2 regions of the Anaerosalibacter massiliensis genome follow, and region 1 is predicted to be linked to the other one. Evidence: riboswitches for the same ligand, from Rfam matches in the RefSeq annotation. Region 1 holds a riboswitch; the other holds the start of a gene.
The links. A riboswitch is a leader RNA that binds a small molecule or an ion and turns the genes downstream of it on or off. The one in region 1 is predicted to bind thiamine pyrophosphate.

Region 1 (7,948 bases):
GAAGCACCTTCTTTTTTATGGTAAGAAATCGTTGGTAAAGGCATCTTCAACTTTTAACTCCCTTTCTATCAATCCATTTTCCTTTAAGAATTTAGCATATTTACTCCATATTTCCGATTTCATTGTTCCCCACTTTGGAGCATCAGATATATATTCTCTTGCTAAGAACTTTTGGCTTTCAACTACAAGTTCTTTATCTAGTTCAGGTGCATATTTTATTAAAATTTTAGCGCTTTCTTCTGGATTTTCTACAGCGAATTTATATCCCTTTTCTGTTGCTTTTAAGAACTTTTTAACTTTTTCTGGGTTTTTATCAACTATTTCATTATTAGTAATTAAAATTGGAGTATAGTAGTTTAAATCAGGATGCAAATCTTTAACTGGTATATAGTTTAATTCAATACCTTTTAATTTAGCTTCAACGCTTGTCCATCCTTCAAATATCCATGCAATATCTATATTCTTTTCAGTAGCAGCAAAGAAATCATCACTACCTATATTTATATTCTTAAGTTTATTATAATCAGCATTATTTTTACTCATAATTGCTTTCAATATAGCTTCTTCAGATGGAGAACCCCATCCTCCATAAACTTTACCTTCAAAGTCCCTTATAGTTTTTATATTTTTACTTTTTGGAGAAGCAAAGCCTGATGTATTATTTTGTATTATTGTAGCAATAGCTTTAACAGGAAGAGGATCTTTACTAGTCAATGCATAGGTAACATCCTCTTGATAACTTACACCAAAATCTCCATTTTCTGTAGCAATTAAAGTTGTAGAAGAACCCTCTGATGGTTGAATTATTTCAACATCTAAACCTTCATCTTTATAATATCCCTTTTCTAACGCAACATAAAGACCAGTATGATTTGTATTTGGGGTCCAATCAAGTATAACTTTTGTTTTTTCTAATTCTGCATCATTTTTATTTTCGTTATCTTGTGAAGAACAACCTGAAAAGACTGCTATCATCATAATAGCAATAATTATTAATGCTATTATTTTTGTTTTTTTCATAATGTTAAACTCCTTTCTCTTCTGATTTCCAACGTATTAATTTATTTCCAATGAAATCAATTGTATATATAGTTAAAATGCTTGCAATAATTATTACTAAAATAGAAGCAAATACTTTGTCTAAAGCATAGGCATTTTTAGCTCTTACCATATATACCCCTATACCTTTTTCTCCTCCTAACCATTCACTAACTACTGCAGACATAATCATATAAGTAGCTGCAATTTTTATTCCTGATAATAAGTGAACCATAGCATAGGGTAGTTTTAAATGATAGAAAGTTTGTAATTTTGAGGCATTCATAGTTTTAAATAGTCTAAGATAATCATTGTCTATTTTTTCAAGGCCATCTACTAAACTTATTACTATGGGGAAGAAACAAGTCATAATGACCATGATTATCTTAGGTAAGGTTCCAAATCCAAACCATATTATGAAGATGGGAGCTATGGCAATAGTAGGTATAGTTTGAGATATAACCAGTAAGGGATAGAAAAGCTTTTTAATTATTTTAAAACTATCCATCATTATAGCTAATATGAATGCTAATATTATTGAAAAACAAAATCCTACAAAAGATTCATAAAGAGTGATTTTCGTATGAGTTATTATTAAATTAAAATCACTCTTTAAAGCAAGAAATATATCTGCAGGAGATGGTAATATATATTTAGGTATATTATTTAAGTCTACTATTATTTGCCATATAAAAGTTATAGTTACAATACTTAGGATAGGGTATAATTTATCTATATTTATAGATTTTTTCATCCATTGTTACTCCTTCAGCTTTATAATCAATTTTTATTACAGAACAAACTCTTGCAGCACCTTCTTTTATACATATTTCCTGTGATTTTTTAACTATATCCAATAATAAATTCAAATCTCCTTCCATTGTAGTTTCCATAGGTCCAACTTCATATTTAACTCCTGTAGAATCTATATATTCTATAACTTTATCTACCACAGGATACAATTTTTCTTCTGGAACATTTGGCAATACTTGAATACTTACATTTGCACTATTCATTGATAATCACCTACCTTCATTTTTATTTAAATAAAAGCTTAAAATTATTGTAAATTTTTTCTTTTGCTTCTTCCCCAGTAATCTTCTTAAGAGTAGAGATTTTTTCTACAATGTTTATAATATAATCTGGATACCCATATTTACCATTTATCCATTTTAATGCAGTAGGTCCGTCTGTTTCTGTTAAAATTCTTTCTATAGGAATATATTTCACCATTTCTTCAGTAATTTTAGAATAGCCAATATCTACACTTATAGTAAAATAACATCCGTAATCTAAAAGTTTTTTTAATATATCAAAAGGACCACTATACCAATGTATAATTGGAGTTCTCAAGTTATATTGTTTAATGAGCTTTAGTATTTCGTATTCAGCACCTTTAGTGTGTAAATTAGTAATTTTATTATATTCATTAGCTTTTTTAAAGAAATACTCTAATACTTTTATTTGATGTGGATATTTATAATCTTCTAAAACCCAATGAAAATCTAGACCTATTTCTCCAATTATAGGAGTTTCTTTTATATATGTATCGAATCTCTCTAGATAATTAGAATTTTTATGAGCATTCCAAGGATGAATCCCAAAACATGGAACTATAAGGGAATTCTCTTTGCTCAAATTTTTAACTAATAAATAACTTTTTTCATCCATAGAACAGGCAAGAGTTTTTATTTTCTTTTTATTTATTATATTTATAGTTTTATGTAGCTTATCTCCATATAAATCTAAATGATTATGAGCATCAATATACATAATTTCCTCCAATATAAAAAGCACTGTTATATATAACAGTGCTTAGGGTTTTAAAAATTAGATTAGCTTTCCTACGTCGGGTTTATCCGAATCAGGTTCAAAGGGTAAAGTTATAAAAACTTTTCTCAGCCATAAGGCACCCCTAGCACTTTTCATATTAAATTGTAGAACTAAATACCATTGTAACACTAATAAAGAATAAAAGAAAGTTTGTTACATATTTACTCTAGCTTAGAAATTTTTTAATAATTATGGTATAGTATGAAATATAGAAAAAACGAAAAATCAAGGAGGCATTAAAACTTAGCTTGATAATAGTCTAGAGGTAACTTTTGAAATAATAGAGAATAAAAAATCTAATACTTTACTATTAGATAGAAATGGTTAAATAGTATCATATATAGATGATGTAAAAATAGCAATTAATTCTGATAGTATTGCTATAATTGATTCTAGATCTAAGGATAGATATGCTGGAAAAATTGAACCTTTTGAAAATATAGTTGGACATATTCTTACTGCAATAAATTTTCTTTAGATGAATTTAGTAATAGATGGAAAGATAATGTCTTTAAAAGAAATTAAGAAGTATTATGCACCATTAGAAAAGTATAAGGATATAACTGTACATTGTAGTTCAAGTATAACAGGAACAGTAAACTATTTATGGAAGAAGCAGGCTTGGAACCAAAACCATATGTAGGAGGATTTAGTGATTGTGTCAGTTATAAAGACAATATTGTGGTGAAGGAAAAATAGTATTGCATAGCCCTTGATTTAATAAGGGGCTATTTTTTTAATGGTTTATTTATATTATTGGGTACATATAATTATATATATTATATGTTTTTAAAGGATATAAATTTTTATTAGTATTTAAGAAGGAAGGTATGTTATGGGAAAATATAATATGGATGAATTAAATGAAATGACAATAGAGATGCTTGAAAAAAGAGGTGTGAAATTAGAAGACATTGGAAAAATAGTATTACATCTTCAGGAAGGATTTTATCCAGATTTAACTTTAGAAACTTGTCTAAAGAATGTTGAGGCTGTACTAAAGAAAAGAGAAATAATCCATGCCATTTTAACAGGGGTAGCCTTAGATGAGTTGGCTGAAAAAAAGCTTTTGCCTGAACCACTTCAAAGTATAGTTGAATCAGATGAAGGGTTATACGGTATTGATGAAATTATTCCACTATCTATTGTAAACGTCTATGGAACTATAGGTTTAACAAACTATGGATATTTAGATAAGGAGAAAATAGGAATAATAAAAGAATTAGATGAATCTAAAGGAAAAGAAGTAAATACATTTTTAGATGATTTAGTAGCTGCAATTGCAGCTGCAGCGGCTAGTAGAATTGCCCATTCTGCTAAAGAATAGTTAAATAAACTCAAATTATTATATAATAATTTGAGTTTATTATTTTTTAAAAATGTGTTCTTGCTATTCAAAAAAAATTTGATATAATATTAGAAATAATCGAAAATTGAGTTAAAGGAGGGAAAAAGCATGAATTATGTATTAAATAAAGGAATCTTATTGAAAAAAGCAGAAGAAGAATTTTCTACGGCTTCTACAGAAGATAAGAATATAGCTCTTAAAAAAGTTAGTGAAAGTTTAGAAAATCACAGAGAAGATATATTAGAAAACAATGCTAAAGATATAGAATTAGAAAAAAAAAATAATATGAAATCTGGATTAATAGACAGATTAAGATTAGATAATGAGAGATTAGATGGCATAATAGAAGGAATCAATACAGTGATTAAACTACCAGATCCTATATGGAAAAGTGATAAGGTATGGACTTTAGAAAATGGGCTTACTATATCTAAAATGACTGTACCATTAGGAGTTATAGGTATAGTATATGAATCAAGACCTAATGTGACAGTAGATGCTTTTAGTTTGGCTCTTAAAAGTGGTAATTGTATAATGCTAAGGGGAAGTTCCAGTGCTATTCATTCAAACAAAGCCATTGTAAAAGCAATAAAGGAAGGACTAAAATCAAGTAATATTTCAGAAGAAGTAATACAATTTATAGAAGAAAGTGATAGGCAACATGTTTACGATATGCTTAAGGCCAATGAATATATTGATTTAATCATTCCTAGAGGAGGAAAAGGGTTAATAGATTTTGTAGTAAAAAATTCTTCAGTGCCAATATTAGAAACAGGTATTGGAAATTGCCATGTATTTGTAGATAAAAATGCGAATTTAAAAAAGGCATTAAATATTGTAAACAATGCGAAAACTCAACGAGTAGGAGTATGCAATGCTTGTGAAACATTATTGGTTCATGAGGCTATAGCAGATAAATTTTTACCTATGGTTTTTGAAAAAATACAAAGCATAGTTGAAATAAGAGGATGTACAAAAACTAGGGAAATAATAGAAGTTAAAGAAGCAAAAGAATCTGATTGGAAAGAGGAGTTTTTAGATTATATTATAGCTGTAAAGGTTGTTAAAGATATTGATGAAGCTATAGAACATATACAAAATTATGGTACTAAACATTCAGAGGCTATAATAACGGAAAATTTTACTAATGCTCAAATGTTTTTAAGAAAAGTAGATGCCTCAACAGTATATGTAAATGCCTCAACCCGTTTTACTGATGGAGGAGAATTTGGATTTGGTGCTGAAATGGGCATAAGCACACAAAAAACTCATGCAAGAGGACCAGTTGGGTTAGAACAATTAATAACATATAAATATTTAGTAATAGGAGATGGACAAATAAGAAAGTAGAGGGATTTGATATGGAACAGGATATAATAAAGAATAGCAAGAAAATAGTTATAAAAATCGGAAGTAGTACAATAACTAGTAAGGATGGAGTTATAAATAAAAAATTTTTGGATAGTTTAGCTAGTCAAGTAAAATCTTTAATAGATAAAGGTAAACAGGTAGTAATTGTTTCTTCAGGAGCTAGAATTGCAGGGGTATCTACTTTATGTAGATGGTCAAGAAAAGAAGATGTAAACTATAAACAGGCTCTATGTGCAATAGGTCAAGTAGAGCTTATGGATTCTTATAGAATAATTTTCAATAAATATAATGTGCATGTAGCTCAGATACTTCTAACAAGAGAAGATTTTAATGATAGTTCAAGAACTTTGAATATAAGAAATACATTATTTACATTATTAGATGAAAATGTTATACCCATAGTCAATGAAAATGATACAGTTTGTGTAGAAGAAATAAAAATAGGAGATAATGATATGTTAGCTGCCCAAACAACTGTATTATGGAATGCAGATCTACTTATAATTTTAAGTGATATAAATGGAATATATGATAAAAGTCCTGTAGAACACAAAGATGCTAAGTTGATTGAGTTAGTAGATAATATTGATGAACTAGAAAAAAACATATCAATAGGTAGGTCTAGTTCTTTTGGAACAGGAGGTATATCGACTAAGTTAAAGGCAGCAAGACTTGTAAATAAATTTGATATAAATATGATAGTGGCAAACGGAAAAAAAGATAATATAATAGAAAAATTAGAAAGCGGAGAAGAAAAAGGGACAGTTTTTATTTGAAATATATATAATGGTGGGCGATATCGGATTCGAACCAATGATCTCCACGATGTCAACGTGGCACTCTAACCAGCTGAGCCAATCGCCCACTTACTTTTTATATATCTTATCATAAAATTATTGTATTTTCAATTATAATAATTCTTTTCTTAATTCCTTACCAGATTTTGGAGAGATATATGAAAGAGGAATATCAAAAATGGAAAAAGCACCTTTTTTACCTTCCAAAGCCAATCTATAAACTCCACGAGCAAAAGCAACCAGTACAGAAGCAGTGAACTCTGGATTATTATCTAAAGATAAATTAAACTCCATTTTTTGTCTATGATTATTTTCATTTATATCAGTAGAAATAACAAAACCTCCATGAGGCATTTTAGAATGATTTTTCACAAAATCTTCTTCTGTGATAAAATGGACTGTGGTATCATAGTCAAGGAAATAATCTGGCATAGTTTTTATTTCTTTTTCAATTGCATCAGTATGATCAAAATCAAAAGGTACTACATAACAAGTTCTTTTATGTTTTTCTCTAGTTTTAAGATGTGGATTGTTTCCAGACCTTGCTTTTTCAATTGCATCTTTTATAGGTATAGTATATTGAACTGCATATTTTACACCATTTATTTTTCGAATAGCTTCAGAATGACCTTGACTTACTCCTTCACCCCAGAAGGTGTAGTCTTGACCTTTTGGAAGGATAGCTTGGGCTAATAGACGGTTGATAGAAAAAAGTCCTGGATCCCATCCTATAGAAATTAGACTTACCTTATTAGATTCTTTTGCAATATCATCCACCATATTAAAATAATCGGGTATTTTGCTATGGTTATCATAAGCATCTATAGTATTGAAACAAGCTGCAAGTATTGGACATTGTTCTGGCAGATCATTAGCGGAACCACCGCAAAGAATCATGACATCTATCTCATCTTTATAATTCAGTATTTCAGAAATATGAATAATTTTTGAATTTGTTTTTATAAGGGATGTATCTCTCCTAGTGAAGATTCCCTTAAGTACAAAATCATTATTTTGTTTAAGTGCTAGTTCTACACCTTTTCCTAAATTGCCATATCCAACTATTCCTACTCGTATTTTATTATTCATAGTGCACCCCTACTTTAAAAGTTATTTATAATCTTAGATCATATTATAAATATTTTAGCATAATTTGTTTTATTTATCTAGATGGCAGTATTGACAGTCAGATTTTTACAATATAATATAAATATAAGCAGTGAAGGGAGGTTGAAAAATGTGGATAAGGAAAGTAAAAGTTTAGCTTATATCTCAGCATTATTATATGCGTTGATAGTAGGGCTTTCTTTTTTATTTACTAAAGTGGCTCTTAGCACGTCTAATCCTATTGATATTTTGGCCTATCGTTTTATAGCATCTTTTTTAGCAATATCTATACCAGTATTATTTAAATGGGTTAAAGCAAGCTATACAAAAGAAAGAATTATAAAAATAATTCCTCTTGCACTATTGTACCCCCTATTATTTTTTGGATTTCAAACTTTTGGACTAATGCATGCTACTTCATCAGAGGCAGGTATTATTCTCGCTTCAGCCCCTG
Region 2 (7,948 bases), on a different contig from region 1:
TCTTTTCAAATAGTACTACCTTAAATTCTCTTTCAGCTAATACTCTAGCAGCTTCCATTCCTGCTGGTCCTCCACCTATGACTACTATTGTCCTTCCTTCGCCATTTTTCCTATAGTCGCTATATTCATTCTCATAGCCCAGTCTAGGATTTACAGCACATTCCACTGTTTTTCCATTCATCAATTGTTCTATACAATGTAAACAAGCTATACAAGGTCTTATTTCCTTTTCCCTTCCTTCCTTTGCCTTCTTTGCCCACTTAGAATCTGCAAGTTGTGCCCTACCTAGAGCTATAAAATCACAATTTCCTTCTTCTAAAAGCTTTTCTGCAAATTCCGGAGTTTTAATAGCATCACAAGCAATTACTGGTATTTTTACATTATCTTTTATTCCTTGAGCTAAATGTTTCTTCCATCCTTCTTTATAAGAAATTGGTTCAATAATTGTTATACCTGATTCATAAGTACCTGAGCTTACATTTATAGCATCTATCCCTATACTTTCTAAATATCTAGCCATCTTTATAGCTTCTTCGTGAGTTATTCCACCTTCAACAAATTCATCTCCATCTATTCTCACACTTATTGGGAAATTTGGTCCACAAATATGTCTTATTCCTAAAATTATTTCTGTTACAAATCTCATCCTATTGTTAAAGCTTCCACCGTATTTATCAGTTCTCCTATTTGTCAATGGGCTTAAAAATTGACCTATTAAATATCCATGAGCACCATGAAGTTCAATACCATCTATTCCTGCTGTTTGTGCTATCTTAGCTCCTATGACAAATTTCTTTACAAGTCCTTCTACTTCTTCAGTAGTCATTTCTCTTGGCTTTTCACCTACAGTCTTACATGTTATAGGACTTGGTGCTACAATTTGTCTTCCTTCAATAAGTCTGCTATAAGACTGTCTCCCTGGGTGATGGAGTTGTAAAAATATCTTTGTACCATGTCTATGGACTGCTCTAGCCAATTTTTCTAATCTAGGTATGTGTTTTGCCTCTATGGCACATAATTGATTTGGTAATCCAACTCCTGTTTCATTGTCAATTCTAGTGATTTCTGTGATTATTAAACCACAGCCACCTTCTGCTCTTTCTTCATAATATCTAATTATTTCATCTGAGGCTTCTCCCGTTGATGTAGCTAATGATGTTCCCATTGCTGGCATTACTATTCTGTTTTTAAGATTCACTTTCCCTATACTACCTTTCTCGAAAAGATTTTTATACTCCATAGATAAACCCCCTTATTAGTAATATAAAGTTATATATAACTTTATATTAAATAGGATTATGTTACCATTAATAGATTATTCATACATAGAAATACTATGAATTATAGATTGAATAAAATAAGAGAAATAGGAAATATAGCTTTAGACAACAGCGAAGAGATATTTAGACTCAATATGTCAATAAAGATATTAGAATATATACTCAATATACATTAACGAGAATCTTCTTAACCCTTACATAAGGCAAAAAACCTAATCCATAGAGCCTAATCTTTTCAGATTTATTATCTAAATATTAAATGTAAAAAATTGGCCTATGGATTGCCAATATGAATCTATAATCTATATAGATGATCTAAAGGTCCTTTACCCTTTCCTAAATCTAAACCTGCTTTTATTGCTCCAGTTAAATATTCTTTAGCTTCTTCTACTGATTCTAATATATCCATACCTTTAGCAAGATTTACTGCTATAGCTGAAGATAAGGTACAACCCGTTCCATGAGTATTTGGATTAACTATTCTCTCTCCTGCTAGCCAATAGCATTTCCCATCCATATATAATAAATCATCAGCACAATTTTCTAAATGGCCACCTTTAACTAGTACTGCTCCCTTTATTAATTTATCTATTATTCTAGCAGCCTTTTCCATATCCTTTCTATTATTTACTTCTATGCTACTTAATAGTTTGGCTTCAAACATATTTGGTGTGATAATATCCGCCAATGGCAATAATTCTTGAATTAAAGTTTTAGTTGCAGTAGATTTCATTAAAGAGTTTCCACTAGTTGATACCATAACTGGATCTACTACTATATTCTTTCCATCATACTCTTTTAATTTTTCAACTATTACCCTTATTATATTTTCATTTGATATCATTCCAATTTTTATTGCATCAGGATAGATATCAGTAAATACTGCGTCTAATTGTTCCCCTATAAATTCTGGAGATAAATCTACTACATTTGTTACGCCGGTGGTGTTTTGTGCTACTACAGAAGTAATAACACTCATTCCATAGGTTTTATGAGCAGCAAAGGTTTTCAAATCTGCCTGTATACCTGCTCCCCCACTAGGATCTGTACCTGCTATAGTTAATAATTTTTTCATAATTTCTCAACCTCCAATTGACTAAAATTATCAATATATATCTACAACTTCCCTTATTTCTTCCAAATCAGATAAGTCTGATTCATTTTTTACTGCAACAATGTTTAAACCACATTTTTTAGCTACTAATATACAATGGAGAGTATCTTCAAACCTTATATATCCTTAGGTTTTAATCTAAGTCTATTAGTTGTATTTTGAAAAATTCAGATTGTTCTTTACTTAAACCAAGGTCTTCAGCAGTTTGGATAAATTTAATATAATCTTTAATGTAATGTACAATTGAATTTTACTTCTATACATTTTCAAAGATGTTTTTAAACCCTAATATTCCTCTATTTTTATATAAAAAAGACTTGCCATTGCAAGTCTCATTATAAATTCTTAAATGATCCCTACGTTGGCATTATCCAAATCAGGTTATATGGTCGAACTGATACCACAGCTCCTCTCAGCAAAGTTTATCTAAGCCCCCATTTTTATATTCTCTTGTACTTTAATCATATCATAAATTGTTGAAATAAATCCAATAATCTTGCGTTACCTTTTTATTTGTAAATATTTGTTATTGTCAATTTATAGTATAAATTGACAATAACAAATATAGGGATAGTATTTTGATAATCATATACATTAACAAAATACTATCCCCGTATCCAATTTCAAACTAATATTTGAGTATTATTCATACTTTGCCCTTTCTCCACCAATAAGTTTTGGTCTTACTCTAGCTGCAGTCAAATGGGCTGAGCCAATATTTTTAATAGACAATCTTACTGGAACAGCTACTCTTTTTAAATGCATGCCAATAAAAGTATCTCCTATATCAAGACCTGCATCTGCCTGTATTTCTTCAACTACTACTGGATTGTCTAAAGCTCTATAATAAGCAGAGCTTAATGATCCCCCTGCCTTAGGATGAGGTACTACTGTAACAGGTGTTAATCCATATTTTTTAGCACATCGTTCTTCTATAATTAAAGCTCTATTTAAATGTTCACAACATTGAACAGCTAGAAATATGTTTTCTCTTTTGATAATAGGCATTATACTATTAATAAGTTCTACCCCAATATCTGGTACAGAGGCAGAACCAATAGTTTCACCAATAATTTCACTAGTACTACCACCTATAACTAAAATGTCTTCTTCTTTTAAATTAGCTTTCTCTAATAATTCTTCTACTGCACTAATAAAATCTTCTTTTAAATTTTCTAATTTATCCATAAAAAACACTTCCTTTAAAAATTGTTAAAGTATTGAATAATAAAGTTTTATGATATAATAGATTTGAGATTATTTATGTCACGCCAATTCTTTGCAGTTATTTGTTCTACAGATCTAAAGTCTTCTCTCATTTCTTTAACTTCATCATGAACATATTGAACTTCTGATTTTAATTCCTTTCTAGTCATATCATGTTCATTTTTTATACGTTCTTCTATTGACTTAAAGCGATTATCCATCTTTTCTTCTAATAACTTAAACTGGTCTTTAGTATTCTTTTCTGAATCTGAAAACTTATTGTCTAATGATTTAAACTGCTCTTCAGTGCTTTTTTCTAAGTCTGAAAATTTATTATCTAATGATTTAAACTGCTCTTCAGTACTTTTTTCTAAGCCTGAAAATTTATTATCTAATGATTTAAAATGCTCTTCAGTACTTTTTTCTAAGCCTGAAAATTTATTATCTAATGATTTAAAATGCTCTTCAGTGCTTTTTTCTAAGCCTGAAAATTTATTATCTAATGATTTAAACTGCCCTTCAGTGCTTTTTTCTAAGTCTGAAAGTCTGCTGTCAAATGAATTAAATTGCTTTTGAATGTCACCTAGTATCATCAAAATTTTTTCTTCATTATCCATAGCATTATCCCCCAGCCATTTTATTATATTATATCATAAACTAAATTCTTTAACTATATCTGAAATAAGTTTCTTTTTATCCTCTTTACTAATAACATAGGATATACTAAATTCAGTATTAATCACCTGCTTTACTTTTATGTTATTGTCATAAAATGTTTTAAATATTCTAGTATGATAATCTGCCACTAAATTAATTCCTGTCCCAATTAGAGTTACTTTCATAGAATCTTCATCTTTAACAACTTTTATTGGATTAATTTCCGAGTAAACTAATTCTTCTATATTATCAATTGAACCATAATCATCTTTTGAACATATGAACGATATGTTTATAGCTTCATTTGGAATATTCAAAACATTTATAGTATTTATATCTACTCCAATGCTGATTAAAGTATTTAAAAAATTTATTATTTCATGTTCACTATTATTAATATTTAATATATTTATTATAATACAACTTTCATCTATTGATAATCCTGTTATTTTGCTTTCTTCCACCTTGCTAACCTCCCCTATAAAAGTACCCTTACTATCAGTAAAACTTGAAGCTAAATAAATTGGTACATTATATTGTTTAGCTAATTTTATGGCTCTTTTATCTAATACTTTTGTGCCAGAAGAAGATAGAGAAAGCATTTCATTATAGTCAATGTATTCTATTTTCTTTCCATTAGAAAATATTCTTGGATCTACAGAATATACACCTTCTACATCAGTATATATCTCACATATACAATTAAGTCTTCCTGCTAGAGCTACAGCAGTAATATCCGAACCTCCTCTGCCCAAGGTTGTTATATCTCCTTTATTATCAATTCCCTGAAAACCTGGAACTATAACTACTTTCCCCTGCTTTAAATATCTTAAAATACTGCTTTTATCAATATCTTTTATAGTAGATCTAGTATGCTCACCTTCTGTATATATTTTGGCTTGATATCCCGTTAAAGAAATAGAATCACATCCTAATTCTTTTAAAATCATAGATAACAAGGCCGCTGTTTGCTGCTCTCCTGTGGACAATAGCACATCTAATTCTCTTTTATCTGGTATATTAGATACCTTTTTAGACAGGGATACTAATTTGTCTGTGGTATTTCCCATAGCTGATACTACTACAACTAAATTCTTTTTTTCTTGTTTTTTAGTAATTATTCTTTTAGCTATATATTTTATTTTTTCAATATTCTCTACTGAGGAACCTCCATACTTTTGAACAACTACATCCATTTGCTATCAATCCCTTCTAACCATATATTCCAGAATAAAAATACCTTATATCTTCTACATTTAATTTAATTTCATTTATCATTTTATTAATCAAATTTTCCGAAGTCCAAGGAAGTATTACAATTAAACTTTCTTTATCATTTATCACTTTATGCTTAGAATTATACATATTAAGTATATTTAATAGATAATTATTATCTTTTCCATCTTTTGAACTAAGTCTAAGATAATACTCTCCGTCAAATGTTAAATATTTATCTCCACTTATTTTTCTATTTTCATAAACTTTTCCATTTGTGTAAGTTCCCTTAACTATATCCAATACATCTAGCACTACAGAATTGGCTGTAGGATTTTTCCCAGCTCCTTGACCATAAAAACGTAATTCTCCAGTATTATAGCCTCTTAAGGAAATGATATTGAAAGCATCTTTAACATTAGAAAAGAAAGATTCATCCTTTACTAATAGTGGCTCCACACTTGCATAAATATGATTATCAGATCTTTGCGAACTACCAATGAGTTTGGGAACAAGTTTCAATTTTCTAAACTCATTTATATCTTCAATACTTATTTCATCAATTCCACGACAATTAATAAACTTTGAATCTACTGGTTGATTGTAAGCGATAGTGGATAATATAGCTAGTTTTCTTCCAGTATCATATCCTTTAATATCATCTGTAGGATCTGCTTCAGCATATCCTTTATCTTGTGCATCTTTTAATGCATCTTTAAAACAAATACCTTTTTCGTACATTTTTGTAAGTATGTAATTTGTTGTGCCATTTAATATTCCTTGAATTTGGAATATATCATCAGCTTTTATTCCTTGTTTTAAAGAATTTATTATAGGTATTCCTCCACCTACACTAGCTTCAAAAAGAAATGCCTTATTATTTTCCTTTGACAAATATAATAATTCCTCCATTTTGGAAGATACAACTGCTTTATTGGCTGTAACAACATGTTTCTTGTTTTCTAAAGCATATTTTAAATAATCATAAGCAATTTCTTTTTCACTCAAAACATCTATTACTATATCAACTTCTGGATCGTCTAATATATCTTTAGGATTTAAAGTTAGTAATTTATCATCAATATCAATATTTCTATTTTTATTTTTATTTTTAACTAGTACTTTTTTAATTTTTATTTTTTCCCCTATTTCATCTTCAAAAAATCTTCTCCTATTATTAATTATTTCATATACTCCTGAACCAACTGTACCAAGTCCCATAAGTCCAATATTTATCATTTATATACACCTACCTTATTAAATATTCATGTATCCAATTTGTATAAAATAGAGTAGCATGAGCTCTCCATCTTGATTTTAATTTAGTATTTAAATCATCCTTGTAAGAATAATATTTAGGCATTTTTATTGGTTTTCCTAATTTAGTATCTCTTTCATATTCTTTTTTCAATGTTTCAGATTCATATTCAAGATGACCAGTTAAAAAAATTTTATTACAACCTTTATCAGATACTAAAAATATTCCTGTTTCATCTGAAGTTGATAATATTTCGAGACCTTTCTCTTTTCTTATATCTTCTTCTCTCACTAATGAATATCTAGAATGAGGAACTAGAAACTCATCATCAAAACCTTTCAATAATCTATGATTTTTATTAAGAACATTGTGTGGAAAGACTCCAAATACCTTTTCTTCCAAATTATATTTAGGTATTCCATAATGATAATAAAATCCAGCTAAAGCTCCCCAACATATATATATGGTGGATTTTATATTTTTTTTAGAAAACTCCATTATAGAACTAAGTTCTTGCCAGTATTCTACATCTTCAAACTCTTTTAATTCTAAAGGAGCACCTGTTATTATCAATCCATCTAAAAAATCATTTTCTATATCTTTTAAAGTTATATAATTATCTTTTAAATACTTAAAACTACAATTTTTAGGAATATAACTTTCAAGACGAATAAAATATATATAAATATCTATAGAAACTTGGGATAAAAGATTTAAAAAATGTATTTCCGTTTCAATTTTATTTGGCATTAAATTTAAAATCCCTATTTTGGGAACTTTTTTCTCTTTTTCTAAATTTAAAACATTTTTTTCTAAATAAATACTCATTTTTATCACCTTTTTAAATTAAACTTAAAGCACTATGGAAGTCCTCTATTATATCTGAAATATCTTCTATTCCTACAGATACTCTTATCATGTCTTCTTTAATTCCAGCCTTTTTCAACTCTTTAGTACTAAGTTGTCTATGGGTAGTTGAAGCAGGATGAAGTACAGAAGTCCTTACATCACCTAAATGGACGACTAAAGAAACAAGATTTAAATTAGTCATAAATTTTTTAGCTCCAGCTTTTCCTCCTTCTATTCCAAAAGTAAGTATACCACTTCCACCTAAAGGTAAATATTTTTGACTTAATTCATAGTCAGGATGACTTTCTAATTTAGGATAATTAACCCAAGAAACTTTTTCATGACTTTCTAAGTATTTAGCTAACTTTA

Region 2: it holds a riboswitch for thiamine pyrophosphate, as region 1 does, so the genes downstream of both, thiD (bifunctional hydroxymethylpyrimidine kinase/phosphomethylpyrimidine kinase) here and NSA23_RS08370 (TatD family hydrolase) in region 1, are expected to answer to the same signal.

What each region holds. Positions count from the first base shown of each region.
Region 1 is NZ_JANJZL010000004.1:241,918-249,865, forward strand. Features, by position in the region: gene NSA23_RS08350 (ABC transporter ATP-binding protein) at 1-44, opposite strand, end outside; gene NSA23_RS08355 (ABC transporter substrate-binding protein) at 16-1,020, opposite strand; gene NSA23_RS08360 (ABC transporter permease) at 1,025-1,792, opposite strand; gene NSA23_RS08365 (thiamine-binding protein) at 1,767-2,054, opposite strand; gene NSA23_RS08370 (TatD family hydrolase) at 2,077-2,811, opposite strand; TPP riboswitch at 2,863-2,965, opposite strand; gene NSA23_RS08375 (hypothetical protein) at 3,350-3,514, shown strand; gene NSA23_RS08380 (phosphatidylglycerophosphatase A family protein) at 3,707-4,198, shown strand; gene NSA23_RS08385 (glutamate-5-semialdehyde dehydrogenase) at 4,328-5,569, shown strand; gene proB (glutamate 5-kinase) at 5,581-6,366, shown strand; tRNA gene NSA23_RS08395 (tRNA-Val) at 6,378-6,454, opposite strand; gene NSA23_RS08400 (diaminopimelate dehydrogenase) at 6,499-7,476, opposite strand; gene NSA23_RS08405 (DMT family transporter) at 7,627-7,948, shown strand, end outside.
Region 2 is NZ_JANJZL010000006.1:15,894-23,841, forward strand. Features, by position in the region: gene NSA23_RS09835 (NAD(P)/FAD-dependent oxidoreductase) at 1-1,240, opposite strand, end outside; gene NSA23_RS09840 (helix-turn-helix domain-containing protein) at 1,322-1,456, shown strand; gene thiD (bifunctional hydroxymethylpyrimidine kinase/phosphomethylpyrimidine kinase) at 1,576-2,355, opposite strand; TPP riboswitch at 2,729-2,842, opposite strand; gene NSA23_RS09850 (TIGR01440 family protein) at 3,037-3,582, opposite strand; gene NSA23_RS09855 (hypothetical protein) at 3,630-4,217, opposite strand; gene NSA23_RS09860 (aspartate kinase) at 4,251-5,453, opposite strand; gene NSA23_RS09865 (homoserine dehydrogenase) at 5,470-6,711, opposite strand; gene NSA23_RS09870 (homoserine O-succinyltransferase) at 6,722-7,558, opposite strand; gene NSA23_RS09875 (O-acetylhomoserine aminocarboxypropyltransferase/cysteine synthase family protein) at 7,572-7,948, opposite strand, start outside.